DNA from 2 places in the Caballeronia sp. ATUFL_F2_KS9A genome. Region 1 is predicted to be linked to the other one. Evidence: riboswitches for the same ligand, from Rfam matches in the RefSeq annotation. Region 1 holds a riboswitch; the other holds the start of a gene.
What was found. Region 1 has a riboswitch for manganese ahead of NCS67_RS00205 (sodium:calcium antiporter). Riboswitches for the same ligand answer to the same signal wherever they lie in the genome.

Region 1 (14,595 bases):
TCGCCTTGAACGGCTGCTCGTCGCGCCCGATCACCGTCTCGCCCTTCCTGCCCTGTACCGTCACGGGCGCGATTTCCCAGTCGAACGAACCATCGTCGTTCGCTCGCTGCGCGCGCCGCAGCGATTCGACCGCGAACGCATCCTGCGACTCGCGCGAGAACGCATACGACGAAGCGCATTGCTCCGCGAACGCGCCCATCAGACGGCCTTTTTCGTAAGCGTCTTCGAGGCCGTCGAGGAACATGTGATCGAGAACCTGACCGTGACCCATGCGCATGCCGCCGCGCGCTTTCGGCAGCAGATACGGCGCGTTCGTCATGCTTTCCATGCCGCCCGCGACGATCACGTCGACCGATCCGGCCAGCAGCATGTCGTGCGCGAACATCGCCGCGCGCATGCCCGAGCCGCACATCTTGTTGATCGTCGTGCAGCCGGTGGATAGCGGCAAGCCCGCGCCGAGCGCCGCCTGACGCGCGGGCGCCTGACCCTGACCGGCGGGCAGCACGCAGCCCATGATGGCTTCGTCGATCTGCTCGGGTTTCAATCCCGCGCGTTCGACCGCCGCCTTCACCGCAGCAGCGCCAAGCTGCGGCGCGGTCAGCGACGCGAAATCGCCCTGAAACGCGGCCATCGGCGTGCGCGCCGCCGACACGATGACGATCGGATCGTTCCTTGTCTCACTCATGTTTCAGCTCCTTGATGACGCCCTTGATCACGTCGGGAACGTCGCCCAAGCGTTCGGCAAGTGCCGCATCTGACGCGAGGACATCGTTTTCCGCGGAATGCGCGCCGCTGCGAGTCATCGCGGCAACGCACGACTGATAAACCGGATCGATCTCGGCCGGTGCGCCGATCATCATGCCCATGTTGCGCAGGCGGCCGTCGTGCACGCCGTAGGTCCAGCCGTGCACGGTGAGCTCCTGTCCGCGCGCCCATGCGTCCTGAACGACGGTCGTGCGGCACACGTTGATGGTCTGCTCGATCGTGTTCAGCTCCACGAGACGGCGATGGCGCGCGTCGCCCATCGGCCATTCGTCGAGCAGCGCGCCGTGCTTTTCGCGCACGTCTTCGACATGGCGCAGCCAGTTATCGGCGAGACCGACGCGCCGCCCGACGAGCGCCGCGCCCACGCCCGAGCAGCCGTAATGGCCGACGACCATGATGTGCTTCACCTTCAGCAGATCGACGGCGAACTGGATCACCGACAGACAATTGAGATCGGAGTGCACGACGACGTTCGCGATGTTTCTGTGCACGAAGACTTCGCCCGGCGGCAAGCCGATGATCTCGTTGGCCGGCACGCGCGAGTCCGCGCAGCCGATCCACAGATATTCGGGCGTCTGCTGATGCGCGAGGCGCTCGAAGAAAGCGGCGTCTTCGGCGAGCTTGCGTTCGACCCATTCCTGATTGTTTGCGAACAGGTGAGCAAGCGGCGTTTTATCGTCAATGTGGTTCATGTTCGAAAGTCAAAAGCCGGACCGCGCGCTTCACGCGGCGCGCGCGTCCGATCGGCCGGGCTCGTCGAAACGCTCCGGATAACGGATGCAGAATCGGACGTCCCGGTCATAGGGAAAGAAATCGGCGAGTTCGCCGCGCAGCAGTTGTTCCTTGTGATGCTGCCAGAACGCGGGATCGAAAAAATCCGCGTGATGACGCATGAACGCTTCGCGCACGCGCGGATCGCCGAGCAAAAATGTGCCGTACGTTTCGGGAAAGATATCGTGCGGCCCGACGGTATACCACGGTTCGACGGACAGCTCGTCCTCTTCCGTGCGCGGCGCAGGGACGCGGCGCACGTTGCAATCGGTCAGATACTCGATTTCATCGTAGTCGTAGAACACCACGCGACCGTGCCGCGTCACGCCGAAGTTCTTGTACAGCATGTCGCCGGGGAAGATGTTCGCCTGAATCAGCTGTTTGATCGCGTCGCCATATTCCTTGATGCCGTGATCGACGTCGTCGGCGTTGCCGTTCTGCAGGAAGAGATTGAGCGGCACCATGCGGCGCTCGATATACACATGCCGGATGACGAGCTTGTCGCCTTCGTATTCGATCATCGAAGGCGCTTCCTTTTCGAGTTCGCGGATGAGCGCGTCGTCGAGGCGCGCGACCGGCAGCGCGACGCTCGAATATTCGAGCGTATCGGCCATTCGGCCAACGCGATCGTGCCGCTTCACGAGTTGATACTTGTCCTGAATCTTCTGCCGCGTGGTTTCCTTCGGCGGCGGAAACGCGTCCTTGATGAGCTTGAACACGTAAGGAAACGACGGCAGCGTGAAGACGATCATCACGAGTCCCTTGATGCCCGGCGCGACGATGAACTTATCGCTCGAATGCGACAGATGATGCAGCAAGTCGCGATAGAAATCGTTCTTGCCCTGCTTCTGCAAACCGACCGACGTATAGAGTTCGGCCTTCGGCTTGCGCGGCATGATCGTGCTCAGAAATTGCACGAACGCCGACGGCACTTCCATATCGACGAGAAAATACGAATGCGAGAAGCTGAAGATGATGAGCACCTGCTCGCGCGAGAGCAGCACGGTATCGAGCGCGAGCAAGCCGGGCTTCGTATGCCGGATCGCGATGGCGAAGGGCAGCAGCGCATCGCCGTTGATGATCCGCCCGACGACATACGCCGCCTTGTTGCGAAAGAACAGCGACGAAAGCACATGAATCTGAAAGTTCGGCGCGGGCGTGATATCGCCGAAGGCTTCGCGCAGCGCCTGCATCACGCATTGCACGTCGCGCGGCAAATCCTCGAACGGCGGTTCCAACTGAAAGTTCGTGACGATGCGTTCGAGCGTCGCGGCGAGGCCGTCCTTTTCCGGGTAATACGCGCGATACGTCGGCTTTGCGGCGGGCTCGTCGTTCTCGATGTATTCCGTCGAAATGGCCGGCCGCACAAAGATGAAGTCATTGTTGAAGTACGAGCGATGCAGGATCTTGCAGCACACGGAATTGAAGAACGTTTCCGCGCATTCCGGCTGACGATGCGTCGTCAGCAAGCCGATGTAATGCAGCTTGATCTGCTGCCACACGTCGTCCTCGATATTCTCCGCGTCGTATTCGTCTTCGAGCGCCGTCACGCATTCCGTGACGCGATCGTCATACGACGCGATGCGATCGCGCGCCAGTTGTTGCAACGCGAGCCAGTCGCCGCGCTCGAATAGCTCCTTCGCCTTGATCGCGGCTTCGCGGAACACGCGGTAATGATGCTCGAAGCCTTCGAGTATCGTCTTGGCGACATCGAAGCCGATTTGCGACGAGAGCAGCTTGGGGAAATGATTCATATCGACCCTGCGCTTCCTGTGCGGGCGTCACGCGTTATGCCGCTTTGGGTTTGCGTGCACGCTTTTCCGCGCCCGCCGCGAGCAGCGCGCGGCCCTGTTCCTCATACGCGGAAAGTTCGGCGAGCGTCGTGTTCAGGTCTTCGAGCTGACGCTGCAGCACTTCGCGATGCGCCGCGATCGTATCGACGAAAGCCTGTAGCTGCGTCGCGGTGCCGGTAGGCGAGTCATACAGATCGAGCAGCGTGCGGATTTCCGACAGCGTGAAACCGAGCCGCTTGCCGCGCAGCGTGAGCTTGAGGCGCGTGCGATCGCGCGCCGAATACACACGCCGCAGGCCGTTCGAGCCTTCGCGCTTCGGCGCGAGCAGCCCCTGATCTTCGTAAAAGCGAATGGCGCGCGGCGTAATGTCGAACTCGCGCGCCAGTTCGGTGATCGTGTAATGCGTCGGTTGGGTCATTGCCGGCCGGCAGCGCAAATGCGCGCGCAACGTTAGAATGGACGTTTACGTTATCGTCAACTTGGCCAAATTGCAACGCGGCGCAAACCCGGAGACAGGCACCGAATGAACGCACTCGAACACCAGCTCGACTATGTTTTCGCGGACCGGCTGCCCGAATCGGGCGGCGTCATGGAAGTGGCGCCGGGCGTGTTCTGGCTGCGCATGCCGCTGCCGTTCGCGCTCGATCACATCAATCTGTGGCTGCTCGCCGATGAAATCGACGGTGTGAAAGGCTGGACCGTCGTCGATTGCGGCATTTCGAGCGATACGATCCGCGCGAACTGGGAGCGCGTGTTCGATTCCGTGCTCGATGGAAAGCCGGTGCTGCGTGTGATCGTCACGCATTGTCATCCGGATCATCTGGGACTTGCCGACTGGATCTGCACGGGCGGCGACAAGAATCGATGGAACGTGCGCCTGTGGATGTCGCTCGGCGAATACGCGATGGGCCGCGTGATGGCCGCCGGCGACGGCTCGAACGCGGGCGGCGAGCGAGCGGCGGCGCATTTCGCGGCGCACGGCCTGTCCGACGAAGCGTCGCTCGATGCGCTGCGCAAGCGCGATAGCTATTACCCGACGCTCGTGCCGTCGATTCCGGCGGAATATCGGCGTATCCGCGATGGCGATGTCATGCGTATCGGCACGCGCAATTGGGAAGTGGTGTCGGGCTACGGCCATTCGCCGGAGCACAGCGCGCTTTTCTGCGCCGCCGACAAGTTGCTCATTTCCGGCGACATGGTGTTGCCGCGCATTTCGACAAACGTGTCGGTGTTCGCGGTCGAGCCGGAAGGCAATCCGCTTGCGCTGTATCTGGAATCGCTCGGCCGCTACGAAACCATGCCCGCCGATACGCTCGCGTTGCCCTCACACGGCAAGCCGTTTCGCGGCGTGCAAACGCGCATCGGGCAATTGCGCGAGCATCATCGCGCGCGGCTGGCGGAAGTGCGCGACGCGTGCGCTCAAAAGCCATGCAGCGCCGCAGACATCGTCCCTATCATGTTCAAGCGCAAGCTCGATATTCATCAGATGACGTTCGCGCTCGGCGAAGCGCTCGCGCATCTGAACCTGCTTTGGCTCGATGGCACGCTGAAACGTCAGACCGGCGCTGACGGCGTGATCCGGTTCACGCCGGCCTGACTTCGCTTACTGCACGGAAACAGCGCCGAAATTCACGCGCCCGAACGGACTCACGTTATAGCCGCTGACGTTCGCGCGCGTGAGCGCCGCCGCCGTCGGATAGACGAGCGGAATCCACAGCGCCTGATCGTGGATGATCTTCTGCGCATCGACATACGACTTCGTGCGTTTGGCGACATCGGCGGTCGACTTGCCATCGGCGATGAGCTTGTCCAGTTGCGGATCGCAATAGCGCGCGAAGTTGATGCCCGACTTCACCGCGTTGCAACTGAAAAGCGGCGACATGTAGTTGTCCGGGTCGCCGTTGTCGCCGGCCCAGCCCATGAACAGCATGTCGTGCTGACCCTGCTTCGCCTGCTTGATGAGTTCGCCCCATTCGATCACTTTCACCTGCGCCTTCACGCCGATTTTCGCGAGATCGGCTTGCAGCAATTCCGCGCCCGCCTTCGGATTCGGATTGAGCACGCTGCCGTTCGGGCGTACCCAGATCGTCGTGTCGAAGCCGTTCGGAAAGCCGGCATCGGCGAGCAGCTTCTTCGCATCGGCGGATGAATATTTGTACGCCTCGATGCTCTTGTCGTAACTCCACGTATTCGGCGGATACGGGTTCACCGCTTGCGTCGCCGTGTTGTCGAACACGGTCTTCATGTAGGTCGTGCGATCGAAGGCCATGTTGATCGCCTGACGCACCTTCGGATTGTCGAGCGGCTTCTTCTGCGTGTTGAGCGCGACGAACGCCGTCATGAACGCGGGCGCTTCGCTCACCTTCAGCGACTTGTCCTTCTTCGCGTCGATGACGTCCTGCGGCTTCGGCGACAGCGCGATCTGGCATTCGCCCGCCTTGATCTTCTGCGCGCGCACGGCGGCGTCGGGCGTGATCGCGTAGATCAGCCGGTCGATCTTCGGTTTCGCGCCCCAGTACGACGGATTCACGTCGTAGCGGATGACCGAATCTTTCGTGTAGCTCTTCAGCACGAACGGGCCGGTGCCGATCGGCTTGCTGTTCAGATCGACCTGCTGGTTCGCCTTCAGCAACTTGTCCGCATATTCGGCCGAATAGATCGATGCGAAGCCCATCGTGAGGATCGGCACGAAGGTCGCGTTCGGCTCGTTGAGCTCGAACTTCACGGTATGGTCATCGACTTTCGATACGGCCTTGATGAGCTTCACGAGGCCCATCGACTGCGCGTGCGGAAAGCCGCTCGCGCCCGCGATCTTGTGCCACGGATTGTCGTCCGAGAGCATGCGCGAGAACGTGAACACGACGTCGTCGGCACTGAGCGGACGCGTCGGCTTGAAGTAATCGGTCGTCTGAAACTGAACGTTCGGACGCAGATGGAATGTGTACGTGAGCCCGTCGCTCGTCACGTCCCACTTTTCCGCGAGCGAGGGCACGACCTTCTTCGCGGCTTCGTCGTAGGAGACGAGCGTATTGAAGATGACATCCGCCGATGCGTTGGTCGTTACGAGCGAATTGAATTGCACGACATCGAAGCCGTCCGGGCTCGATTCGGTGCAGACGGTGAGCGGCTTGGACATCGCGAGCATCGGCGCGGCGAGCATGGCCATCGCGGCGGCCGCGGCGAAGAGTTTCAGACGCATGAGATCTCCCGTGATCTTCATTTTTGTTCGTGGATGAGCTTGAGCACGCGCAGCAAGCGACGCGCCCGGCGCGGCCAGATTAGCGGATGCATCCTTCGACGACAACGATCCGATCGGCATACGCTTATTCCGCGGGTTGCCGAAACGGGGCGCATCGGGCTAAACTTGCGCCTTCTTTGGGGAGTAGCCTTCCTTCGCGAGCGAAGGAGAACGCGTCAACATCCTCGGCCCTGCTGCCGTGGCGCGTTCGACCGGAACGGTTTGGCGAGACCATCGATGCGCTATGTCGTTCCTGGCCGGACGGCGCGTGGCGCATCGTGGTTCGCTCGACGTCCGGCCGTGGAATCATCGTGTCCCCACAACTACAACATCCCCGTTTCCCGCGCACGCTCGCGCACCCGTCGCATGTTTCGATGTGAGGTGCCGCATGACGATGCTCTTTCTCGAACTCGCGCTGATGCTCGCGATCATCCTGGTCGCGGCGGAGCTATTCACGAATGCGCTCGAACATCTCGGCGAACGGCTCGGCATTTCCGAAGGCGTGACCGGATCGCTGTTCGCGGCGGTCGGCACGGCATTGCCCGAGACGACGGTGCCGATCATCGCGCTGCTCGGCGGCACGACGAGCCGTGCGGTCAACGAAGAGATCGGCGTCGGCGCGATTCTCGGCGCGCCGCTTATGCTCGCGACGCTTTCGACGTGTCTGATGACGTTCGCGATCCTCAAGTCGCGCGGCATGAGCGGGCGCATCGTGCCGGAGCGCAGCGGCTTCGTGCGCGATCTGAACTTCTTTCTGGTCGCGTTTCTCATCGCGTGCGCCGCGATGTTCGTGCCGCATCACGCGTGGCAAGTGCGCGCGTTGTTCGCGGTCGGGCTCGTCGCGCTCTATATCGTTTATGTGATTTCGACGTTCAAGGCTTCGGCGAAGCTCGTCGAGGGCGGACACGGAACGGAAGCGCCCGAGGCCTTGTTCGCTTCGCGTCTCGGTTTGAAAACGTCGCTCGGCACGATCATGCTGCAGTTTTTCTTCGGCATCGTGCTGCTCGTCGGCGGCGCGAAGGGCTTCATTCACGGCGTCGAGGGCGTGTCGCATGCGCTGGGAATTTCGGCGCTGCTGCTGTCGCTCATCATCATTCCGATCGCGACGGAACTGCCCGAGAAAGTGAACAGCATTCTGTGGGCGCGCCGAGGAAAGGACACGCTCGCGTTCGGCAATATCACCGGCGCGATGGTGTTTCAAGGGACGTTGCTGCCGGCCATCGGCATCATGCTGACGCCGTGGGAGCCGCGTATCGAAGTGCTGACGGGCGTGCTCATCACGCTCGCGGCGGCGGCGTGGCTGCGCTTCAATGCGAAGGAGAACGGCGTCGTGCTGTGGGCGCTGCTCGGCAACGGCGTGCTGTACGCGGCCTATCTCGCGTTGACGCTCGGGCGCTGACAAAGCTGCGGCACAAAGAAGAATGCCCGCGCGAGGCGGGCATCGAAGAGCGAAGCAGCGCGCCGAGAAAACCGGCACGTCGTTCTTGTTGTTCTTATAGGGGTTATCGGCACGTGCGCCGATAACTTTAGTGCCGTCCGTCAATTAATCGACGATGTAAATCGCGCGCCGATAAAACTCGCCGATGTGCTGTTCCAGCGCATACGGCGCGAGCGCGTCGGCGAAGAGGCGCAGTTCGGCTTGTCCGTGCTGGCCGTTCAGCGCTTCGATGACGTCCTTGCCGAGATCGGCATAGGCGATCGGCGCGTCGGTCGTCTTCTTCGCGTACGCGAGATCGCGAATGCGCCAGCCGGCGTCCGTCAGCAGCTTCGACACATACGCGAGACGCTCCGCATCGGTCGCGCCCGGCTGCAGCGGATGCGTCTTGTCGCCCCACAGATTGCAGCCGAGCTGGAACACGAGCGAGCGCGACGCCTGACGCAGCTTCTTCAGATAAGCGACCGCATACGCCGGAAAGTCGTGCGCGCCGGTCACATATTCGCGGTCGAAATCCGCGCCCGCGTGATGCAGCACATTCAGATGCAAAAGCACGTCGATGTCCGACAGCTTGTCGAGGCCATCGAAGGGCAGCGCTTCGTGATGCACGTCGACATTGCCGATCGAGAAGGCGTCGCCGAGTTCGCGCAGGAACCTCGCGTGTTCGGCGTTCGCTTCGATCGCCGTCACGCGCGCATCGGGATGCGCATGCGCGATCGTGTACGTGAAGAAGCCCGTATTCGCGCCGAAGTCGGCCCAGCGCTCGCCGGCTTGCGGCGCGCGATGCGCGAGAATCCAGTCGAGGCGGTTGCGGTCGCCGCGCCATTGGCTCTGAATGGTCTCCTGATAACCGAGCGTACTCGCGACGAAGTCGGGGATCGTCTGATACCCCGAGTGCTTGGAGACTTCTCCGTAGAGTTGAGCGAGCCGCTCCTTGACTGCGGTGGCGCCAGAGGTCATTTCCATAGTTCCTTGTAAAAGATTCGCCAGCTGTCGCTTGCGAGATAGACGTCGCCGGCCAGGGCGCGCAACGCAGCGCCCGCGAGACGCGCTTCGCTGCCATAGCGATGCACGGTCGTCCGGCGCCGGCGCCATGTGTTCACGATGCCGCCCGTCCACAGATACGTGGCGTGGCGTGCGCGCGAAAGGCGCCGGCCTTGATAAGCGGTTGCATCTTCCGTCGCCCAGTCGCCCACGAAAGCTTCGACGATGCCGCAGTCGTGGTTCAGGCACAGGTCGAGCGGTCCCCACGGACGGGGATTCATTTCGATGAAGTACGCGCCGTCGTCCCCGACGATGCATTCGATCATCGCGAAGCCGAAATAGCCGCATTGCGAAAGCGCCTGCCGCAGCTTCACGCCGATATCGCTCGCATGAAAATCGGCGGTGCGCGCGAGCACGATCGACTTGCCGCCGGGCTGCTGCGCGAGGTTTTCCTGCGACGAGCAGAAGACTTCGCCCGTGCGCGCGAAATAGGCGAGCAGATAAAAGCTGCGTCCCGTCACGAAGTGCTGAAAGAAATAGTGCGACGGATCTTCGCTCGCCTTGAAAGCGGCGAGGTCCGCGTCGCTTTTCACGAGCACCGGATAAAGCACGCGCTTGCCGTCGACGTTGCATTTCGGCTTGGCGACGAAAGGCACCACGGCATCGTCGATGCCCGCGTATTCGGGCGGCGGCGCGATGCCTTCGCGCGCGAAGAACTCGGTGGCGCTCGCCTTGTTCGTGAGCTTCGCGTACAGCGACGGATCGACGAGCGGCACATGCACGCCGTCGATGGATTCCAGCGCTTCCTTGTGATTCAGCAGGAAGGTGTTGAAGAATTCGGAGATCGGCACGAGCGTCACGCGGCGCGCGCCGAACTTCGCCTTCGCCTGCGCGATATAACCGGCGAGCAGCGGGACCGAGAGCGTGTCGTTTTCGCGCACGGCGACCACGAGATCGCGATACGCGCTCGACAGAACCGGATCGGCGGCCGAACGCGCGATCACCGCCGCCTGTTGCCCGAGCTTGCCGATCGCGCGCAGCAGCGCGACGACGGCGCGATCGTTGGTGCCGCTGAAGAGAAGAAACACGTGCATGGGTCGATCCTGCGTGCGCCGGGCTGCCGCGCCTTAGACGTTGGCCGCGCGGATCACGTCCACGACGCGCTCGACGTCGCGGTCCGCGAGCGCCGGATAGATCGGCAGGCACAGCACCTTGCGCGATGCTTCCTGCGCGTTCGGCAGTCGGCTCGGCTGCGCGGAGGGCAGGCCGCGATACATCGGGAAATCCGAAATCAGCGGATAGAAATAGCGGCGGCCGAAAATCTCGTGATCGCGCAGACGCTGATACAGCTCGTCGCGCGTCAGCTTGTAGTCGCTTTGCACGAGCACCGGGAAATACGAGTGGTTCGTCGCGCCGCCCGCGAGACCGGGCAGTGGCACGATGCCGTCGACGTCGGCGAGCAGGGTGCGATACAGCGCGTCGATCTCCTGACGGCGCGCGAGCGCGCGATCGATGTGCTGAAGCTGCAACAGGCCGAATGCCGCATTGATTTCGCTCATCTTGCCGTTGATGCCGGCCGCGACCACGGTCGTCTCGTTGACGAAGCCGAAGTTCTTCAGATGGTCGATGCGCTGCTTCACCTTCGCGTCCGGGCAGACGATCGCGCCGCCCTCGAACGTGTTGAAGACTTTCGTCGCGTGGAAGCTCAGCACCGACAGGTCGCCGTGCGTGAGGATGCTGCCCGCCTCGTTGCGCACGCCGAACGCGTGCGCGGCGTCGTAGATCACCTTCAAGTTGTAGTTGTCGGCGATCGCCTGGATCGCTTCGACGTCGCACGGCTGGCCGTAGCAGTGCACCGGCATGATCGCGGTGGTCTGCGGCGTGATGGCGGCTTCGATCTGACGCGGATCCAGATTCAGCGTGACCGGGTCCACGTCGACGAACACCGGCTTGATGCCGTTCCACAGCAGCGAATGCGCGGTCGCGACGAACGAATACGGCGTGGTGATCACTTCGCCCGTGATGCGCAGCGCCTGCAGCGCGGTGACGAGACCCATCGTGCCGTTCGAGAACAGCGCGAGGTGCTGCACGCCGAGGTATTCGCACAGCGCCTGTTCGAGCTGCTGATGAAACGGCCCGCCGTTGGTCAGCGTCTTGTTTTCCCAGATCTTCTCGAGATACGGAACGAATTCGTCGAGCGGCGGCAGATGCGGCTGCGTGACGAAGATACGCTCGTCGATGGCGGGCTGCTCGCGAAAGAGAGGAATGGCGCTCATGATCAACCTTGCGTGGTGGCTGCTGAATTCGCTGCGGCGGGCGCGGCGGCGAGGAGTTCGGTATCGAAAGATTCGGCGGGCAGGCCGGCGCACCAGCGCTGCCACATGTGACGAAGCGCGTGGCTCATGCTCGCGGCGATCACGTCCGGACGGAAGCGCGCCGATTCCGAGCAGCGCTCGCGCATGCCGGTGCGCAGGGCCGCGAGCGCATTCAGATCGCTTGCGTACGCGACGCCCTTCGCGACGAATTCATCCGCGTCGCGTGCGATGAACGATTCGAGTCCGACCTGGCTCATCAACGTGCCGCCCGCGCGGCCGGGCATCGTGTCGCCGAGCAGCGTCAGCGTCGGCACGCCCATCCAGAGCGCGTGCAGCGTCGTCGTGCCGCCCGCATACGGGAAGGTGTCGAGACACAGATCGACCTGATGATGCTGCTGCAGATACACCGACACGTTCGAGCGCTTGAGCAGCGAAAGCCGGTCCGCGGCGATGCCTTCTTCGGCGAACCACTTGCCCAGTTCGGCGACGGCGCTGTCGTCGGGCATCGCGCCCATCAGCATCTTCGAATCCGGCACGGCGTGCAGCACGCGCGCCCACAGCGCGATCACCTCGCGGCGCAGCTTCGACACGCGGTTGAAGCTGCCGAACGTGACGTAGCCCTTGTGGAGCGCGGGCAGCAGATTGACCGGCGGCGAATTCGCATCGGGCAGGAACGGCGCCGCCGCCGGCAGGTACGCGATCTTTTCGACGAACTGGTCGTCGATCGGCGAGAAATGCGGCGTGCGGTTCGCGAAGTAATAGTCGATGGCGCTGACGCCGGTCGTCTGCGGATAGCCGATCCACGACGCCTGGACCGGCGCGGGCTTGCGTGCGAAGGCGCGCAGGCGGTTGCGGCCGGTATGGCCCGACAGGTCGATCAGGATATCGATGCCGTCGGCGCGCACTTTCTCGACGAACGCATCGTCCGACAAGCCCGAGACGACGTTCCAGCGTGGCGCGTGGCCGCGCAGGCGCTGCGTCGTCGAATCCTCGCGCGCATGGGTGCTGTAGACGTGAATCTCGATGCCCGGATCCTTCGCGAGCAATGCGAGCACGGGTTCCAGAAACGATGCGACGGCGTGGCGGAACAAGTCGCCGGACACGAGACCGACGCGCAGCGTCTTGTGCGGATCCTTCGCGTTCTCGTGCGCGCGCCACAGGCGGCGCGCCGGATCGCCGTGACGGCGGTCGAATTCGCGATGTTCGTCGAAGAGCGCGACGGGCGTCAGATCGGTACGGTGCGTGAGGCAGAACAGCAGATTGCTGTGCGAAATGAAGTCGATCGGGTTGCACTCGAGCGCCTTGCGGAAGGTGCCTTCGGCGCGCGCGATCTGACCGTCGTCCATCAGCACGACGCCGAGCGCGCCGTGCATGTCGCCGTTTTTCGGCGCGAGCTCGATCGCCCGTTCGCAGGCTTCGATGGCTTCGGCGTGACGGCGCATCGCCGACAGCGACACGCCGAGCACGCGATGCGCTTCCGCGTGATTCGGGTCGCGCGCGATCACCAGACGGCACTGCCGCTCGGCGCCGACGTTGTCGCCATGAACCTGCAGCGCGCTCGCGAACAGCATGCGCGAATGCTGGTCCGCGGGCTCCAGCTCGACCGTGCGGCCGAGCGGCTCGATGGCTTCGACGAAGCGGCCGTGCGAGTACAGCGCCAGGCCGAGCGAACGCTGCGCGCCGACGTGATGCGGATAACGTTCGACGAGCACGCGCGCCAGCTTGATCGCTTCCTCATGGCGGCCCTTGTTGTAAAGCGACGCGAACTGGTTCAGGTCCTGCGGCGTGGGATTGCCGCGCTTGCCGGCGGTCGATTGCGACGCGTCGTCCGCGCTGCCATCGACGGTCTTCGGCGCGAGGCGCGCGAGCTGCGAGGCCTCGGCGAGCACGGCCGCCGCGTAGCCATTCGGGTGCGACAGGCGCTCGATCAGGCCGTCCATCGCCGGACCGCGCGCGCCGCGCTGCTGCGCCATTTCAACCGCGAACCAGGCAGCCTGCGTCTGATTGGTGCGCGCGAGCGCGTCGATGTACGAGACCCAGTACTGGCCGTTGTCCGGACGCAGGCCGAGCACGGATTCGAACAGCGGCACCGCGTCGTCCGGACGTTGCGTCTGGATAAAGAGAACCGCGAGGTTGTACAGCACGTCCGCGTGATCCGGCTTGTGATCGAGAATCGCGCGATAGAGCGCTTCGGCGTCGGCATGATTGCCGGCGTGATGATTCTCCAGCGCCGACTGCATGACGGTCGCGATGTCCTGCTCGAACTGTTGCTCCGGCGTCAGCGTCGTGGCGTCCGGAACCTGTAGGGAAATGCTCATGATCTTCGGCGTGCTCCTTGCGATTGAACTGATTATCCAAGCGAGGCCGCCAAACCGAAGCGCGGAGATGAGCGGGAAAGCCGCCGCAATTCGGGGGATCGCCAGCGGGCGAAAAAATGCCCGCGTGAAGCGGGCATCGGGGGAAAACTGAAGCGAAAGCGCGGTGTTTCTAGAACCGCGCGCCTTGCTGGTAGCGGTTGACGGCGTTCACGCGCTTCATCGCCGCGTGATATTCGGCGGCGAGACCGGTGCGGGTCGCGCTCGCGTCCGCGAGCACGGCAGCGTCGATACCCTGGATTTCGCGGATTTTCGCGAGCGCCTGCGGGCTCTGCTCGCGCGTCAGCGCCTGCAAAAGCGGCGTGCGCGCGGCATCGAGCTCCGCTGCGCGCGGCCAGTCCGCGAGCGTGGCCGCCGTTTCCATGTCTTTCGTCAGTGCGAACAGTTGTTCGACGAGAGCGTCCTGGTTCATCGTGCCGGTTCTCCGCTTTTAGGACTTGTTGGTCGCCATCGCGCCCGCGCTGTTCGTGCCGCCGAAGAGCGCCGTCAGATATTGCGTGTTCTGGTTCATGCTCGCCATCAGCGTATTGAGCGCCGTGAACTGCGCGTTGTAGTCCGACGTGAGCTGCGCGGCGTAGTTGGTCAGCGTCGTCTGCTGCGTCGAGATGTTGGCGAGATCCTTGTTGATCGAATCCGTCTCGGACGTGAGCAGGCCGCCCGTGCTCAGATAGCTCGAAATCTTGTCGGTCAGCTGCGCCCCGACGCCGTTGATCGCGTTGAAAAGCTGCGACACGCCGGTTGCGTTGTTCGTCAGCGCGTCGGTGAGCTTGTCGCTGTCGATGGTCAGCGTGCCGGCCGGCTGCTCCGCGGTCGCATCGAGTGACGAAACCTGGCTGATGCCGAGCGACGCCAGCGAGATCGAGCCGCTGCCCTTGCCGACCGCGCTGCCGATGATCGCGGAAAGCTGATTCTTGATCGT
Region 2 (14,595 bases), on a different contig from region 1:
CCAGTTGATCGCGCTCGGCGGCGCGATCGGCACCGGGCTTTTTCTGGGCGTCGCGCAGACGATCAAGCTCGCCGGGCCATCCGTGCTGCTCGGCTACGCGATCGCCGGGCTGATGGCGTTCTTCATCATGCGTCAGCTCGGCGAGATGATCGTCGAAGAGCCGGTTGCCGGTTCCTTCAGCCATTTCGCCGATAAATACTGGGGCCACGCCGCCGGTTTCATCTCCGGCTGGAACTACTGGGCCATTTACATTCTGGTGAGCATGGCGGAGCTGTCGGCCGTGGGCATCTACATGCAGTACTGGTGGCCGGGATTGCCGATGTGGATATCGGCGCTCGCGTGCTTCGTGATCGTCAACGCGATCAATCTGACGAGCGTGAAGTCCTACGGCGAGACGGAGTTCTGGTTCGCGATCGTCAAAGTGGCGGCGATCATCGGCATGATCCTGTTCGGCGGATGGCTGCTCGCGTCGGGCAAGGCGGGGCCGGAAGCGAGCGTCGCGAATCTTTGGCGGCTCGGCGGCTTCTTTCCGAACGGCGTGCACGGGCTCGTCATGTCGATGGCCGTCATCATGTTCTCGTTCGGCGGGCTGGAGCTCGTCGGCATTACGGCGGCGGAAGCGGAAGACCCGTCGCGCAGCATTCCGCGCGCGACCAATCAGGTCATCTATCGCATCCTGATTTTTTATGTCGGCGCGCTCGGCGTGCTGCTTTCGCTTTATCCGTGGGACAAGGTCGCGACCGGCGGCAGTCCGTTCGTGCTGATTTTCCGCGAGATGAACAGCACGGTCGTCGCGAACGTGCTCAACGTGATCGTGCTGACGGCCGCGCTCTCCGTGTACAACAGCGGCGTCTATGCGAACAGCCGCATGCTGTACGGCCTCGCGCAGCAAGGCAACGCGCCGCGCGCGCTGCTCAACGTGAGCGGACGCGGCATTCCGCTCGCGGCGCTGGCGGTGTCGGCGCTGGTGACGGCGGCGTGCGTTGTCATCAACTATGTGATTCCGGGGCGCGCGTTCGGCCTCTTGATGGGACTCGCGGTGTCGGCGCTCGTCATCAACTGGGCGATGATCAGCATCATCCATCTCATGTTCCGCCGGCAGAAGCGCGCGAACGCCGAAGCGACCTCGTTTCCGAGCTTTCTGCATCCGTTCACGAACTACGTCGTGCTCGCGTTTCTCGCGGGCATCGTCTGGGTGATGTACGAGATTCCGGATCTGCGCCTGTCCGTGTACCTGATCCCGGTCTGGCTGGCCGTTCTCGGAATCGGCTACTATCTCAAAACTCGGGCCGCGCGCGGAGACTGACGCGGCCGCGCTTGCTGATCTCTCGTCCTCTCTCGTCCTATAAGTCACCATGTTCGAACATATCGATGCTTACCCCGGCGACCCGATCCTGTCGCTGAACGAAAACTTCCAGAAAGATCCGCGCACCAATAAGGTCAACCTGAGCATCGGCATTTACTTTGACGACGAAGGCCGTCTGCCCGTGATGCAGGCCGTGCGCGAGGCGGAACTGTCGATCCTGAAAGACCTCGGCCCGAAACCGTATTTGCCGATGGCCGGTTTCGCGCATTATCGCGACGCCGTGCAGGCGCTCGTGTTCGGCAACGACAGCCCGGCGCGCGCCGATGGCCGCATCGCGAGCGTGCAGACGCTCGGCGGATCGGGCGCGCTGAAGGTCGGCGCGGATTTCATCAAGCGCTACTTTCCGAAGTCGCAAGTGTGGGTGAGCGATCCGACGTGGGAGAACCATCGTTTCATCTTCGAGCGCGCGGGTTTCGAAGTGAACACGTATCCGTATTACGACGAAGCCACCGGCGGACTGCGCTTCGATGCGATGCTCGACGCCATCGACAAGCTGCCCGCGAAGAGCGTCGTGCTGCTGCACGCGTGCTGTCATAACCCGACGGGCGTCGATCTCGATCAGGCGCAATGGGTGAAGATCATCGACGTGCTGCAAAAGCGCGATCTGCTGCCGTTCGTCGATATGGCGTATCAGGGCTTCGGTTCCGGTCTCGACGACGACGCGTTCGCCGTGCGCGAACTCGCGCGCCGTGGCGTGCCGGCGTTCATCGCCAATTCGTTCTCGAAGAATTTCTCGCTGTACGGCGAGCGCTGCGGCGGCCTGCACGTCATTTGCGACGATGCCGCCGAAGCCGATCGCGTGCTCGGCCAGCTGACGAGCGCGGTACGCGCGAACTACAGCAATCCGCCGACGCACGGCGCGAAGATCGTCACGCATGTGCTGAACACGCCCGAACTGAAACAGTCGTGGGAAAAGGAACTCGCGTCGATGTGCCAGCGCATCGCGCGCATGCGTCAGGCGATCCACGACGGATTGAAGGATCACGTTCGCGGCGAGATGCTCACGCGGTATATCAAGCAGCGCGGCATGTTCACGTACACGGGTCTGGTCGCGGATCAGGCCGACCGGCTCAAGGAGGAATTCGGCGTGTACATCCTGCGCTCGGGCCGCATGTGCGTCGCGGGCCTGAACGACAGCAACGTGCAGATCGTCGCCGATGCCATCGGCAAGGTGCTGGCGGCGAAGTAAATCGCTACATCGCGGGACAGGACAGCACTTTCTGCGGCGGAAGGCTGCCCGGTCCCGTCTCGACTTTCGTGCCGCGCGGCGGCGTCAGAATGAGCCGCACGGCACTCGTGCCTTCGTTCGCGAGCACGTAGACATCGCCGCTTCCTTCGGGCTGCCAGTACACGCGATACACCTCGCCGTCCTTGTACACATGCAGCGCGCCGTGCCGCACGGCGCCGCCCCGCCAGAAATTCACGCTTTCCCCTTCGCGCAGCGCGATCATGCCGTCCTGCCCGTTCGTGGCGCTTTCGAGCGTGCCGCAGACGGCGTCGTCGGCGCGTGCGTGCGTGCAGACGGCCAGCGCCGCTGCGCATAGAAACATCGTTTTGCGATTCATCGGCTATCGACTCCCGGAAAAAGCGCGTGCGCCGTCCCGCGCTCCTCGCAAGATACGCGCCGACGTTCCTCCGCGCGTGTGCTACTTTGAATGGAAGCAGCATTCGATCATGGAGGGCGACATGACTGTGATCGCGCCGGACGAAAGAGCGGATTTCCTCGCGATTCTCGCGCGCCATCGGCTCGACGAGAGCGATTTTCTGGTGCACGAAGGCGGCGCGTCCGATGTCGTGGACGATGTTTATCCGTTGCAGGGCGTCGTCACCATCACGCGACGTTCCACGTTGAAGGAACGCGAATATCGCATCGGACACGGCACGCAATGGACCGCCGCGTTCGAAAAAGACTTGAACAAGGGCGTGTTCAAATGAACGGGCACGCGCACGCAGTTTTTTCACGCATTTTTTTGAAGCGGAGCAGGCGATGAGACCGACCGAATTCAAATCGTTCAAGGCGCACGTCGCGATGATGCTGCGTGATCTGCCGCGCGGCGTGACGGCCGATCTCAGCGATGTCGCCGTCGCGTACTGGAACGGCACGCAAGTGGTCGGCGCCTATTTGCGCGACAACGGCCGCCTCGACGAAGACTTCGATTTCGACGAAAACGCCTGGGGCGTCTGGCGCGACGATTTCCTCGCGTGGTTCGATGCGCCGCGTTTCTCCGAACGCGCCGATCTGAAGGCGGCGTTCGTCGCAGGCGTCATGCCCGCGAGCGCGCACGGCGGGCTCTGGCCGCGGGCGCTGTGATCTAAGCTTCATTCGGCAAGTCATCCGTAAGCACGCCTCGCACGCGCCCGTTCCCCGCCGAACGGCACAGCGATTGCTCCGTTCCTCCACGCGACAGCGTCCGAACCACGACCGCGCGACGGCCGTGTTCCGCCTTTCATCGTCACGGAGGATTCAGCATGGCTGGCAACGGCAGACTCAGTCCGCTCACGTTCTTTACGGCCATCGTGTTTATCGTCATCGGCGTGTTGCTGGCGGCGGGCGGAGCGTATCTCGTTGCGCTCAAAGGATCGTGGTACTACGTGATCGCGGGTGCGGCCATCGTGCTGACCGGGCTCTTGTTGTTGATCCGGCGGCGCTCCGCATTGCTGCTTTTCGCGCTGTTCCTGTTCGCCTCGACGATCTGGGCCGTCGTCGAAGTGCGTTTCGATTTCTGGCAACTGATGCCGCGCCTGTGGATCTGGCTGCTGCTCGCGATCTGGCTGCTGATTCCGTTCGTGCATCGCGGCGCGTTGTTCGGGCCGCCTTCGACATCGCGCGCCGCGCGCACGCCCCTCGCCGCCGCGATCATCCTCACGCTGCTGCTCGGCGTCGGCACCTGGTTCAATCATCCGCACGACCGGCCGGGGCGCATCGACGTGAACGTCGCCGCCGACGCCAATCAGCCCGATGCCAACGCCGCGACCGGCCGCGCGGCGGGCGACTGGGTCGACTATGGCGGCTCGCCGCTCGCGCAGCGTTACGCGCCGCTCGCCCGGATCACGCCGGATAACGCGCATCGGCTAAAGGTGGCGTGGACGTATCGCACCGGCGACATGCCCGGCCCCGACGATCCGACCGAAACCACCGACGAGAACACGCCGCTCAAGGTCGGCGACACGATTTTCCTGTGCACGCCGCATAGCAAGGCGATCGCGCTCGATGCCGCGAGCGGCAAGGAAAAGTGGCGTTTCGATCCGCGGATTCAGAGTCCGATCGGGTTCAAGCATTGGGAGCACATGACTTGCCGGGGCGTCGCTTATTACGATGCGTCGATGCATCCGATGCCCGCTGCCGCCGCGCCCGAAGCCAGCGCGCCCGCCGAAGCCGATGCGGCCTCCGCGCCTGCCGACGCATCCGCGCCCACGGAAGCGTCCGCGCCCGTGCAGACGCCCGCGCAAACCACGGCGCAGGCCGAATGTCCGCATCGCCTGTTCCTTCCGACCGCCGACGCCCGCCTGATCGCGCTCGACGCGGACACCGGCAAGCCGTGCGCGAGCTTCGGAAAGAACGGTGCAATCGATTTGCGCGCGAATATCGGGCCGTTCACGCCGGGCGGCTATTACTCGACCTCGCCGCCGGCGGTGTTCCGCAATCTCGTGATCGTCGGCGGTCATGTGACCGACAACGAATCGAACAACGAGCCGTCGGGCGTGATCCGCGCGTTCGACGTCAATGACGGCCATCTCGTCTGGAACTGGGATCCAGGCAATCCGGACGCCACCGAACCGATCGCGGCGGGCGGCACTTATGTGCGCAATTCGCCGAACATGTGGTCGATGTTCAGCGTCGACGAAAAGCGCGGCATGATTTTTCTGCCGATGGGCAACCAGACGCCCGATCAGTGGGGCGGCGAGCGCACGCCACAGGCCGAGAAGTTCGGCGCGGGCGTCGTCGCGCTCGATGCCGCGACGGGCAAGCTGCGCTGGAACTATCAGTTCACGCATCACGATCTGTGGGATATGGATGTGGGCGGGCAGCCGACGCTCGTCGATCTGCAGACGGCGCAGGGCACGCAGCCGGCGCTGATCGCATCGACGAAGCAGGGCAGCATCTACGTGCTGAATCGCGAAACCGGCCAGCCGATCGTGCCGATCAGCGAAGTCGCCGTGCCGGGCGGCGCGGCGAAAGGCGATCACACCGCGCCGACGCAGGCCGTTTCCGCGCTCAACTTCAACCCGCCGCGCGTGACGGAGGCGGACATGTGGGGCACGACGCCGTTCGATCAGCTTTGGTGCCGCATCAAGTTCAGGAGCCTGCGCTACGACGGGCCGTACACGCCGCCGTCGGAGCAGGGATCGCTCGTGTTTCCGGGTAACTTCGGCGTATTCGACTGGGGCGGGATTTCCGTCGATCCGGTGCGGCAGATTCTGATCGCGAATCCGGACTACATGGCGTTCACGTCGAAGCTGATTCCGCGTAACAAGATTCCCGAGGACAACGGCGAGAAGAAAGGCAGCGAAACGAGCGGCATCAAGCTCGCGCGCGGTACGCCGTTCGGCTTTGAGATCAGCGCGTTTCTTTCACCGCTCGGGATTCCGTGCCAGGCGCCGCCGTGGGGCTACATCGCGGGCGTCGATCTGCGCACGCAGAAGATTGCGTGGATGCACAAGAACGGCACCATCGTCGACAGCGCGCCGCTGCCGATTCCGATGCCGCTCGGCGTGCCGAGCCTCGGCGGGACGATCGTGACGGCGGGCGGCGTCGCGTTCCTGACGGGCACGCTCGATCAATACGTGCGCGCCTACGACGTGCGCGACGGCAAGAAGCTGTGGGAGGCGCGTCTGCCGGCGGGCGGTCAGGCCACGCCGATGAGCTACGCCGATGCAAGCGGCAAGCAATATGTGCTCGTGACGGCGGGCGGTCATGGCTCGCTCGGCACGAAGGCGGGCGATTATGTAATTGCCTATACGTTGCAGTGAATGCGAAAAAAAGCGCGGGAATTTTCTCCCGCGCCTGCACGTTACGTCCGGCGATAAGCCTCGGCCATGAGCGCGCTGACCTTGGCGCGCGCGCTCAGCGCATTGCGGACGGCGGCGACGATGAAGGAAACGAGGGCGATCGGCGTGGCAGCGATGATTCCCATGATGAACTCCGTACTAGGGGTAACTAACTAGGTAATAACCCTAGGTTAGCACATTATGACGCATTGCAACAAATATCTTTCGGGGAATTGACCGTACGCAAAGGCGAAACGCTCTGAAGGAGCATCCAGATGAAGACGCACTTTCCGGCTCGTATCGCGGCGATCGGCGCCGTTGTGCTCATCGCGGCGATCGTCGTCGCGTGCAGTGGCGGTTCCGGCGATAGCGCCACTTCGTCTGCGGCGAGCGGCGGCGCGCCGGCGGCGGCATCGAGCCCGTCGGGGGCATCGAGCCCGGCGGGGGCATCGGCGCCTCTGGCTGCGGTGTCGAAAGATGTCGTCACCTGGCACAACGACATCGCGCGCACCGGACAGCAACTCGCGGAAACCGTCCTCACGCCGGCGAACGTCAATCAGCGTACTTTCGGCAAGCTCGCGCTCTTTTCCGTCGATGGCGCCGTCGACGCGCAGCCGCTCTTTCTGGCGGGCGTACCGATCGCGGGCGGCACGCGCAACGTGCTCTACGTCGCGACGGAAAACGCCAGCGTCTACGCTTTCGACGCCGACAGCGGCGCGGTGCTGTGGAAAGTCTCGACGCTCGGCAGCGGCGAGTCGCCGAGCGACGACCACAACTGTCATCAGATCACGCCGACCATCGGTGTCACGGCGACGCCGGTCATCGACCGGACGCGCGGCCCGAATGGCGCGATGTATGTCGTCGGCATGTCGAAGGATGCGTCGGGCGCGTATCACCAGCGCATTCACGCGCTCGATGTCGCGACGGGCGCCGAGCTCTTCAACGGCCCCACCGAAATCCGGGCGACGTATCCGGGCAACGGCGCGGGCAGCCAGAACGGCACGCTGACGTTCGATCCCGGCCAGTACGCCGAGCGCGCGGCGTTGCTGCTGCTGAACGGCGTCGTCTACACGGCGTGGACTTCGCATTGCGACTTCATGCCGTACACCGGCTGGGTCATGGGCTACGACGCCGCGACCCTGCAACAGGCGAGCGTGCTGAACCTCACGCCGAACGGCCAGATGGGCTCGATCTGGATGAGCGGCGCGGGCCTTGCATCGGACGGCCAGGCGATCTTTTTCCTCGACGCCAACGGCACCTTCGATCCGACCCAAAACGCGCAGGAGATGCCGATCAACGGCAACTTCGGCAACGGTTTTTTGCGGCTGGAAACGTCGCCGCTCAGGGTGCAGGACTATTTCGAGCCGTCGAACACGGTGCAGGAGTCGAACGAGGACGAAGATCTCGGTTCCGGCGGCGCGATGGTGCTGCCGGACTTCACCGATGCGGGCGGCACGGTCCGGCATCTGGCGATCGGCGCGGGCAAGAACTCGACGATCTACGTCGTGAACCGCTTCTCGATGGGCAAGTTCGATTCGAACGCGGACCACATCTATCAGGAACTCGTCGGCCAGATTCGTGGGGCGATGTTCGGCGCGCCCGCGTATTTCAACAACACGGTCTATTTCGGCGCGGTCGGCGACAGCATTCGGGCGTTCGCGGTCAGCAACGCGTTGCTTTCGGCGACGTCGACGAGTCAGACGTCGAATGCGTTCGGCTTCCCCGGCGCGACGCCGAGCATTTCCGCGAACGGCACGGCGAACGGCATTCTGTGGGCGGCGGAGAACGGCGCGACAGGCGCGCTGCGCGCCTACGACGCGGCCAATCTCGCGCGCCAGCTCTACAGCAGCAACGACGCCGGCACGCGCGACCAGTTCGGTGCGGGCAACAAGTTCATCACGCCGATGATCGCGAACGGCAAGGTGTATGTCGGCACGAAGAACGGCGTCGCCGTGTTCGGGCTGTTGTCGAAATAGGATCGGCGCGCGAACGCGGCGCCGGGCGTGACGCCGCGAGCGCGCCGCAACTAGCCGAAACGCCGTGGAACGGTCGCGAAGTCATGTTAAGCTCTCGGTTCTTCGCTGGGGAGTAGCCGGCTTTCCTGCACAGGGAAAGCGCTCATGTCAACACGCTCGGTCGTTCAGGCCGTGGCATGAGCAGCCATCAAAGGTTGGCAAGACCATCGACAGAATTCGCGACCGGTCGGGCGCGCGTTCTGTCGTTCCATCTTGCCCGACCAGAGCGCTACTCGATGAATCTCGCCTCCACAATTTTTCTAGCCTTCGCCATGTCCACCGACGCGTTCGCCGCAGCCGTCGGCAAGGGCGCGACCCTGCACAAGCCGCGCATCGCGGAAGCGTTGAAGACCGGCGTGATCTTTGGCGTGATCGAAGCCCTGACGCCGCTCGTCGGCTGGGCGCTCGGCAGGGCGGCCGCGCAGTATGTCACCGCGTGGGATCACTGGATCGCGTTCGGCCTGCTCTTCCTGCTCGGCGCGCGCATGATCCGCGAAGGTTTCAGCAGCGTGAGCCACGAAGCCGAAAAGCCCAATTCGCATTCGTTCTGGGTGTTGGCGCTCACCGGTTTCGCGACCAGCATCGACGCGATGGCGGTCGGCGCGGGCCTCGCGTTCATCGATGTCGATATCTTCTCGACGGCCGCGACCATCGGTTTCGCGACGATGCTGATGGTGACGATCGGCGTGATGGTCGGCCGGCTCGTCGGCGCGACGATCGGCAAGCGGGCGGAAATCGTCGGCGGGCTGATTCTGATCGGCGTCGGCAGCGTCATTCTGGCCGAGCATCTCGGCCATCTCGGCTGAGGATGCGCGCCTTGCCGCCGCGCGGCGTGAGAATCGCGAGCACGGCGGCGACGATGAAAAGCGCGGGCACGTCGCCCGCCAGATGACCGAGGTGGCGCCCCGCGCCGCCGAACGACTGCACGGCCATGATCGCGCCGTGCACGACGCTCGACCACACCGTGAACCAGATGAGGCTCAGATGCCTCATCGGCTCGCGCGATGCGATCAGCAGGAAAACGCCGAGCGTCGCGTAGATGCCGACGATCATCATCGCGTATTCCGAATGGCCTTCGTGGCCGGCATCCCACGCCCATCCAGAAGGCCAGAGCAGCATGAGCGGATAGAAGGCGAAGAGCGCGATCAGCCCGACGACGGCGAGCACGATGCGCAGGCAGGCGAGGCGACGGGCGTCGTTCATGGCGGCTCCTTGGCGGCGCGACATGAGCGACAAGATACCGCGAAGCGCACCGCGAAAGCCATCGATGGCGGCAGGCGTTTCCACCAAAAATTGGCGCAAATAAAATAACAACGACTGCCATTAGGTCGATACGATTCATCATTCCACTGCCTTTAACCACAAATCCAGCACGTCATGCCACGTCCGATTTCCGCGCGCATCCATCTCGACGCCATCCGACAGAATCTTCAACTTGTCAAACGCACGGCGCCGTCGTCGCGCGTGTGGTCCGTCATCAAGGCGAATGCTTATGGTCACGGCATCGAGCGCATTTATCCGGCGCTCGCTGAAGCCGACGGCATCGCGCTGCTCGATCTCGATGAAGCCGTGCGCGTGCGCGAGCTCGGCTGGAAAAAGCCGATTCTTTTGCTCGAAGGCGTTTTCGAGCCCGCGGATGTCGAAACGGCGGATCGTCACCGGCTCACGGTCACGGTGCATTGCGACGAGCAGCTTGCGTTGCTGAAGGCGGCGCGGCCGAACGAGCGCATCGACATACAGTTGAAGATGAACTCGGGCATGAACCGGCTCGGCTATCGGCCGGGCGAATTCGTCGAGGCTTGGAAAAGGGCGTCGGATATCGCGGCGATCGGCTCGATCGGCCTGATGAGTCACTTCGCGAACGCCGACGAAGGCGCGATCGACTGGCAGATAGACGAATTCGAAGCGGCCACGCGCGATCTTCCCGGCACGCGCTCGCTGTCGAACTCGGCGGCGGTGCTGTGGCATCCGCGCGCGCATCGCGACTGGGTGCGGCCGGGCACCATCCTCTACGGCGCCTCGCCGACGGGCTGCGCGCGCCACATCGAGCATTTCCCGTTGCGCGCGGCGATGACGCTCGAGAGCCGCATCATCGGCGTGCAGACGCTCGCGGCGGGCGAGACGATCGGCTATGGCCGCACTTTCACCGCGGATCGCGCGATGAAGATCGGCGTGGTCGCATGCGGCTACGCGGACGGCTATCCGCGTCACGCGCCGACGGGCACGCCCGTCATCGTCGATGGCGTGCGTACGCGCATCGTCGGACGCGTGTCGATGGACATGCTCACCGTCGATCTCACGCCGTGTCCGGCTGCGGGCATCGGATCGCCGGTGGAACTGTGGGGCGAACGCGTCCGGGTCGATGAAGTGGCCGAACCGTCCGGCACGATCGGCTACGAGTTGATGTGCGCGCTCGCGCGGCGCGTGCCCGTCGCGATCGACGCGGGCGTTTCGAATCGGGCAGAAGCGCATTCGGCATGACGCTCACGATGACGCGTCTCGAAGGCAGTGCTTACGTTCGAAAATGCGCGATCACATCGGCGAGGATTTCGATGCCTTTGCGGATCTGCTCGACCGGCACGCTCGCATAGCCGAGGATGAGCCCGGCCGTCCGGTTCGACGTGCCGCCGCACGGCGCGACATGAAGCGGCGACACCGGATAGACGCCCACGCCCTTCGCATGCGCGGCGGCGACGAGCGCGGCTTCGTGCGCCGCGTCGATGAAGGGCAGCCACAGCGTGACGTGCAATCCGGCAGCCGTGCCCGTCGCGTGCGCGCGCTTCGGAAGAAGATCGGCGATGGCGTCGAGCAAGGCCGCGCGCCGCCGTTCGTATTCGCGCCGCACGCGCCGCACGTGACGCTCATACGCGCCGCTTTCGATTAGCGCCGCGAGCACGCGCTGATCGATGACGGCCGAATGACGATCCGCGAGCCGCTTCGCCTGACGGAACGCCGGCACGAGATCGTGCGGCAGGATCATGTAGCCGAGCCGCAGATGCGGCGAGAGCGCCTTCGAAAACGTGCCGATGTAGATCACGCGGCCATTCGTATCGATCGATTGCAAGGCGTCGATCGGGCGCTGGCCGTATCGGAACTCGCCGTCGTAATCGTCTTCGATGATCCACGCGTCGTGCCGTTGCGCCCATTCGAGCAATTCGAGACGGCGGCCGATCGGCAGCACGCCGCCCAGCGGAAATTGGTGCGATGGCGTCACGTAGGCGAGCCGCGCGCGTCCATCGGCGGGAAGGCGGCGCGTATCGAGACCGTGTTCGTCGACGGGCACCGGCAGCGCCACGCCGCCCGATGCCTCGAAGCAATGCCGCGCGATCAGATAGCCGGGATCTTCGAATGCGAAGGCGTCGCCGGGATCGAGCAGCAGCCGCGCGCAAAGATCGAGCGCCTGCTGCGTGCCGTTCACGACGACGATCTGATCGCTATCGCAGACGAGCCCGCGCGCGCGGCCGAGATACGCCTGCAACGCGCGCCTGAGCGACGCGTCGCCTTCGGGCGCGACGTAATAGAGGCTGTCCGGTTGATGCAGCAGTTCGGCCTGATACGCGCGTTTCCAGATCAACGAAGGAAAGTCGCGCGCGGACACTGCGCCGTACAGGAAGTTGATGCTGCCTTTCGTCACTTGCGCGAGAACGGGCATCGGCAGTGTGGAAACGCGCCGGCCATAGGCGGAAAGGGCGGGCGCGGTGCGTTCGGCGCGCGCGGGAATCGGCGGCGCGAGCGGCATCGGCGGCGTGGCGACTCGCGCCACGCGTCCCGCCGACGTGACGAGAAAGCCCTCCGCCGCGAGCTGTTCGTACGCTGCCGTGACGGTCGTGCGCGAGACGCCGAGATCGGCCGCCAGCGCGCGCGTCGAAGGTGCGGGAGCGCCGGCGGGCAACGTGCCATCGGCGATCTGGGCGCGCAGCAGATCGTAAATGCGCCGTCCGGTGCCGATGGCGTCTTTCAACTGGACCATGAAAATTGCTCGAAACTGGATCTTCTTATTGTGCCTGTTTCGGGCGATAGTGACGGGGTTCCGCCACTTTCCATCGGGCATCCAAGATGTATATTCCGCCGCATTTCGCCGAGACTCGCCCTGAAGAGCTGCATCGGATCATTCGTGCGCATCCGCTCGGAATGCTGGTGACGCACGACGCCGCCGGTCTCGACGCCAATCACATTCCGTTCGAGTTCGATCCGGCGCAGGGCGAGCATGGCTTGCTGACGGCGCACGTCGCGCGCGCCAACGACGTGTGGCAGCGTTGCCCGGGCGGCACGCCCGTCATGGTGATTTTTCGCGGCGCGGAGGGTTATGTCTCGCCGAACTGGTATCCGAGCAAGCATGAGACGCATCGGCAAGTGCCGACGTGGAACTACGAAGTCGTGCACGCGCACGGCGTGCTCACCGTGCGCGACGACGAGCAGTTCGTGCGCGGTCTCGTCGCGCGTCTGACGCGGCGGCACGAGGCGAACGAGCCGAAGCCGTGGAAGATGGGCGATTCCGAGCGCGAATTCATCGATGGGATGCTGCGGAATATCGTGGGCATCGAAATCGCGGTGACGTCGCTTGTCGGCAAGTCGAAGCTGAGTCAGAACAAGGAAACGCGCGATCGGATCGGTGCGGCGGATGCGCTCGACGCGCGGGGGAAAGGGGAGCTGGCACGGGTGATGGTGCGGGCGGGAGACTAGTTCATGGCTTTTATTGCTTTTCTGATCGCGGCGATCGCTCTCGCCATTACGCCCGGTCCGGGCCTCGCGTATGTCGTGGCTCGCACTGTCGCTGGTGGTCGTTCCGAAGGCATGGCGTCGTGTCTCGGCACGGCGGTGGGCGGTCTCGTCCATGTGGCCGCGGCGGCGCTCGGGCTATCCCTGTTGATCGCGCGCTCGGCGACGCTCTTTAGCGTCGTGAAGTACGTCGGCGCGGCGTATCTGATTTATCTGGGCGTTCGGCTTCTGTTTCGCGAAGGCGAAGCGGGCGGCGTCGCGCCGGTTGCATCGCACGGTGCGCGGCGTGCGTTTCGCGAAGGCGTCCTGGTCGAAGCGCTCAACGTCAAGACGGCGCTGTTTTTTCTCGCCTTTCTTCCGCAGTTCGTTTCGCCGGGGCATGCGCTGATTCCGCAACTGGCGATGCTCGGGAGCATTTGCGTCGTGCTTAATACGCTTGTCGACGTGGGCGCGGTGCTCGCCGCTTCGCGTCTGCTGAAGTCGAGCGCCGCACGCGTCGCGCGCGCGAGGATGCTCACGCGGACCTCGGGCGTCGTCATGCTGGCATTGGGTGGGTATCTCGCGTTTGCGCGGAGGGCGATCCCGAGTTAGGGAACCGGCCTCACGCGATTATCTGTTCCTCGCATGACCTTCCGTGAAGAGGGCTTCTAATCAATACTGCCGTGACTTTCGACGGCAAGCACACGGCTGCCGCAGGCGGTCAGATGCCCATCCAGCGCGACGCCATTGCCGTTCGTGTCGATCAACATATCGGAACACTGAATGATCGGGTTCGTGCCGTGTTCGGGGCATGTCACCAAGTCGCCCATTCTTGCGACCCCGCGGCCCTTGATGTCCATCGTGTCGGAGCCCGTGATGATGTGGCCGCCGTGGGTGGTTGCGTCGCCTATGCATGCGATTGAAGTCATTTTCGTTATCGTGCGGTTAGAGGTTTTTCCAGATCGGTTCAGCGCTTGCGCCGGACAATTCGAAGATGAAGAATTTCACCGCGTCGAAATAGTTGGTGAATATGCAAGGATTGAACGAGGCGCCTCGCTCGTCGACGCATACGACCCAGTAACCATCTTCCTCGGACAGGCGCAACTCTCCAAACCCGATATGCGGGTCGTCACCTAAGCGGTAGGAATCACGCCTGATACCGCGAGCGCCAAGTTCAGCGGCGATGGCGTCGAGTAGCCTTTGCTGGTCGATGCCTTGACCAACACGAATCTCGTACGCCTTCTTGAGATGAATATCCATCGATCAACTCCTTTGTTCATCGTCGTCTCAAGAAGGCCCGTAGCTTTTCTTGCTCGACGCTAACGACATGTTCACCCACGGCAAGACCACCGGGCAGACGTGTATCTTACGGACGCTCCGTCCTTCTGGCATGTTTCCATTGTCGAGTCTCTCTAGCGGCCTTCGATGATTCTTCGAATGCGACGATTCGATTCGTCTACCTTGACTTGAATATCCCGATCGGCGGCAACGGCGTTGAGTCCGCCCGTAAGGCCAATCAGGTACTTC

Region 2: it holds a riboswitch for manganese, as region 1 does, so the genes downstream of both, mntP (manganese efflux pump MntP) here and NCS67_RS00205 (sodium:calcium antiporter) in region 1, are expected to answer to the same signal.

What each region holds. Positions count from the first base shown of each region.
Region 1 is NZ_JALQEK010000001.1:36,927-51,521, forward strand. It holds gene NCS67_RS00175 (acetyl-CoA C-acetyltransferase) at 1-685, opposite strand, end outside; gene can (carbonate dehydratase) at 678-1,457, opposite strand; gene aceK (bifunctional isocitrate dehydrogenase kinase/phosphatase) at 1,488-3,290, opposite strand; gene NCS67_RS00190 (MerR family transcriptional regulator) at 3,325-3,747, opposite strand; gene NCS67_RS00195 (MBL fold metallo-hydrolase) at 3,853-4,926, shown strand; gene NCS67_RS00200 (ABC transporter substrate-binding protein) at 4,933-6,528, opposite strand; yybP-ykoY riboswitch at 6,692-6,867, shown strand; gene NCS67_RS00205 (sodium:calcium antiporter) at 6,956-7,966, shown strand; gene NCS67_RS00210 (class I SAM-dependent methyltransferase) at 8,111-8,962, opposite strand; gene NCS67_RS00215 (ATP-grasp domain-containing protein) at 8,959-10,080, opposite strand; gene vioA (dTDP-4-amino-4,6-dideoxy-D-glucose aminotransferase VioA) at 10,114-11,262, opposite strand; gene NCS67_RS00225 (tetratricopeptide repeat protein) at 11,265-13,619, opposite strand; gene NCS67_RS00230 (flagellar protein FliT) at 13,789-14,088, opposite strand; gene fliD (flagellar filament capping protein FliD) at 14,107-14,595, opposite strand, start outside.
Region 2 is NZ_JALQEK010000036.1:147,264-161,858, forward strand. It holds gene NCS67_RS24950 (amino acid permease) at 1-1,306, shown strand, start outside; gene NCS67_RS24955 (amino acid aminotransferase) at 1,356-2,555, shown strand; gene NCS67_RS24960 (hypothetical protein) at 2,560-2,931, opposite strand; gene NCS67_RS24965 (hypothetical protein) at 3,053-3,301, shown strand; gene NCS67_RS24970 (hypothetical protein) at 3,354-3,677, shown strand; gene NCS67_RS24975 (glucose/quinate/shikimate family membrane-bound PQQ-dependent dehydrogenase) at 3,836-6,337, shown strand; gene NCS67_RS31950 (hypothetical protein) at 6,379-6,501, opposite strand; gene NCS67_RS24980 (outer membrane protein assembly factor BamB family protein) at 6,631-8,331, shown strand; yybP-ykoY riboswitch at 8,432-8,598, shown strand; gene mntP (manganese efflux pump MntP) at 8,607-9,176, shown strand; gene NCS67_RS24990 (DUF6632 domain-containing protein) at 9,142-9,573, opposite strand; gene alr (alanine racemase) at 9,748-10,851, shown strand; gene pdxR (MocR-like pyridoxine biosynthesis transcription factor PdxR) at 10,883-12,340, opposite strand; gene NCS67_RS25005 (FMN-binding negative transcriptional regulator) at 12,427-13,053, shown strand; gene NCS67_RS25010 (LysE family translocator) at 13,057-13,680, shown strand; gene NCS67_RS25015 (PAAR domain-containing protein) at 13,737-13,997, opposite strand; gene NCS67_RS25020 (hypothetical protein) at 14,014-14,328, opposite strand.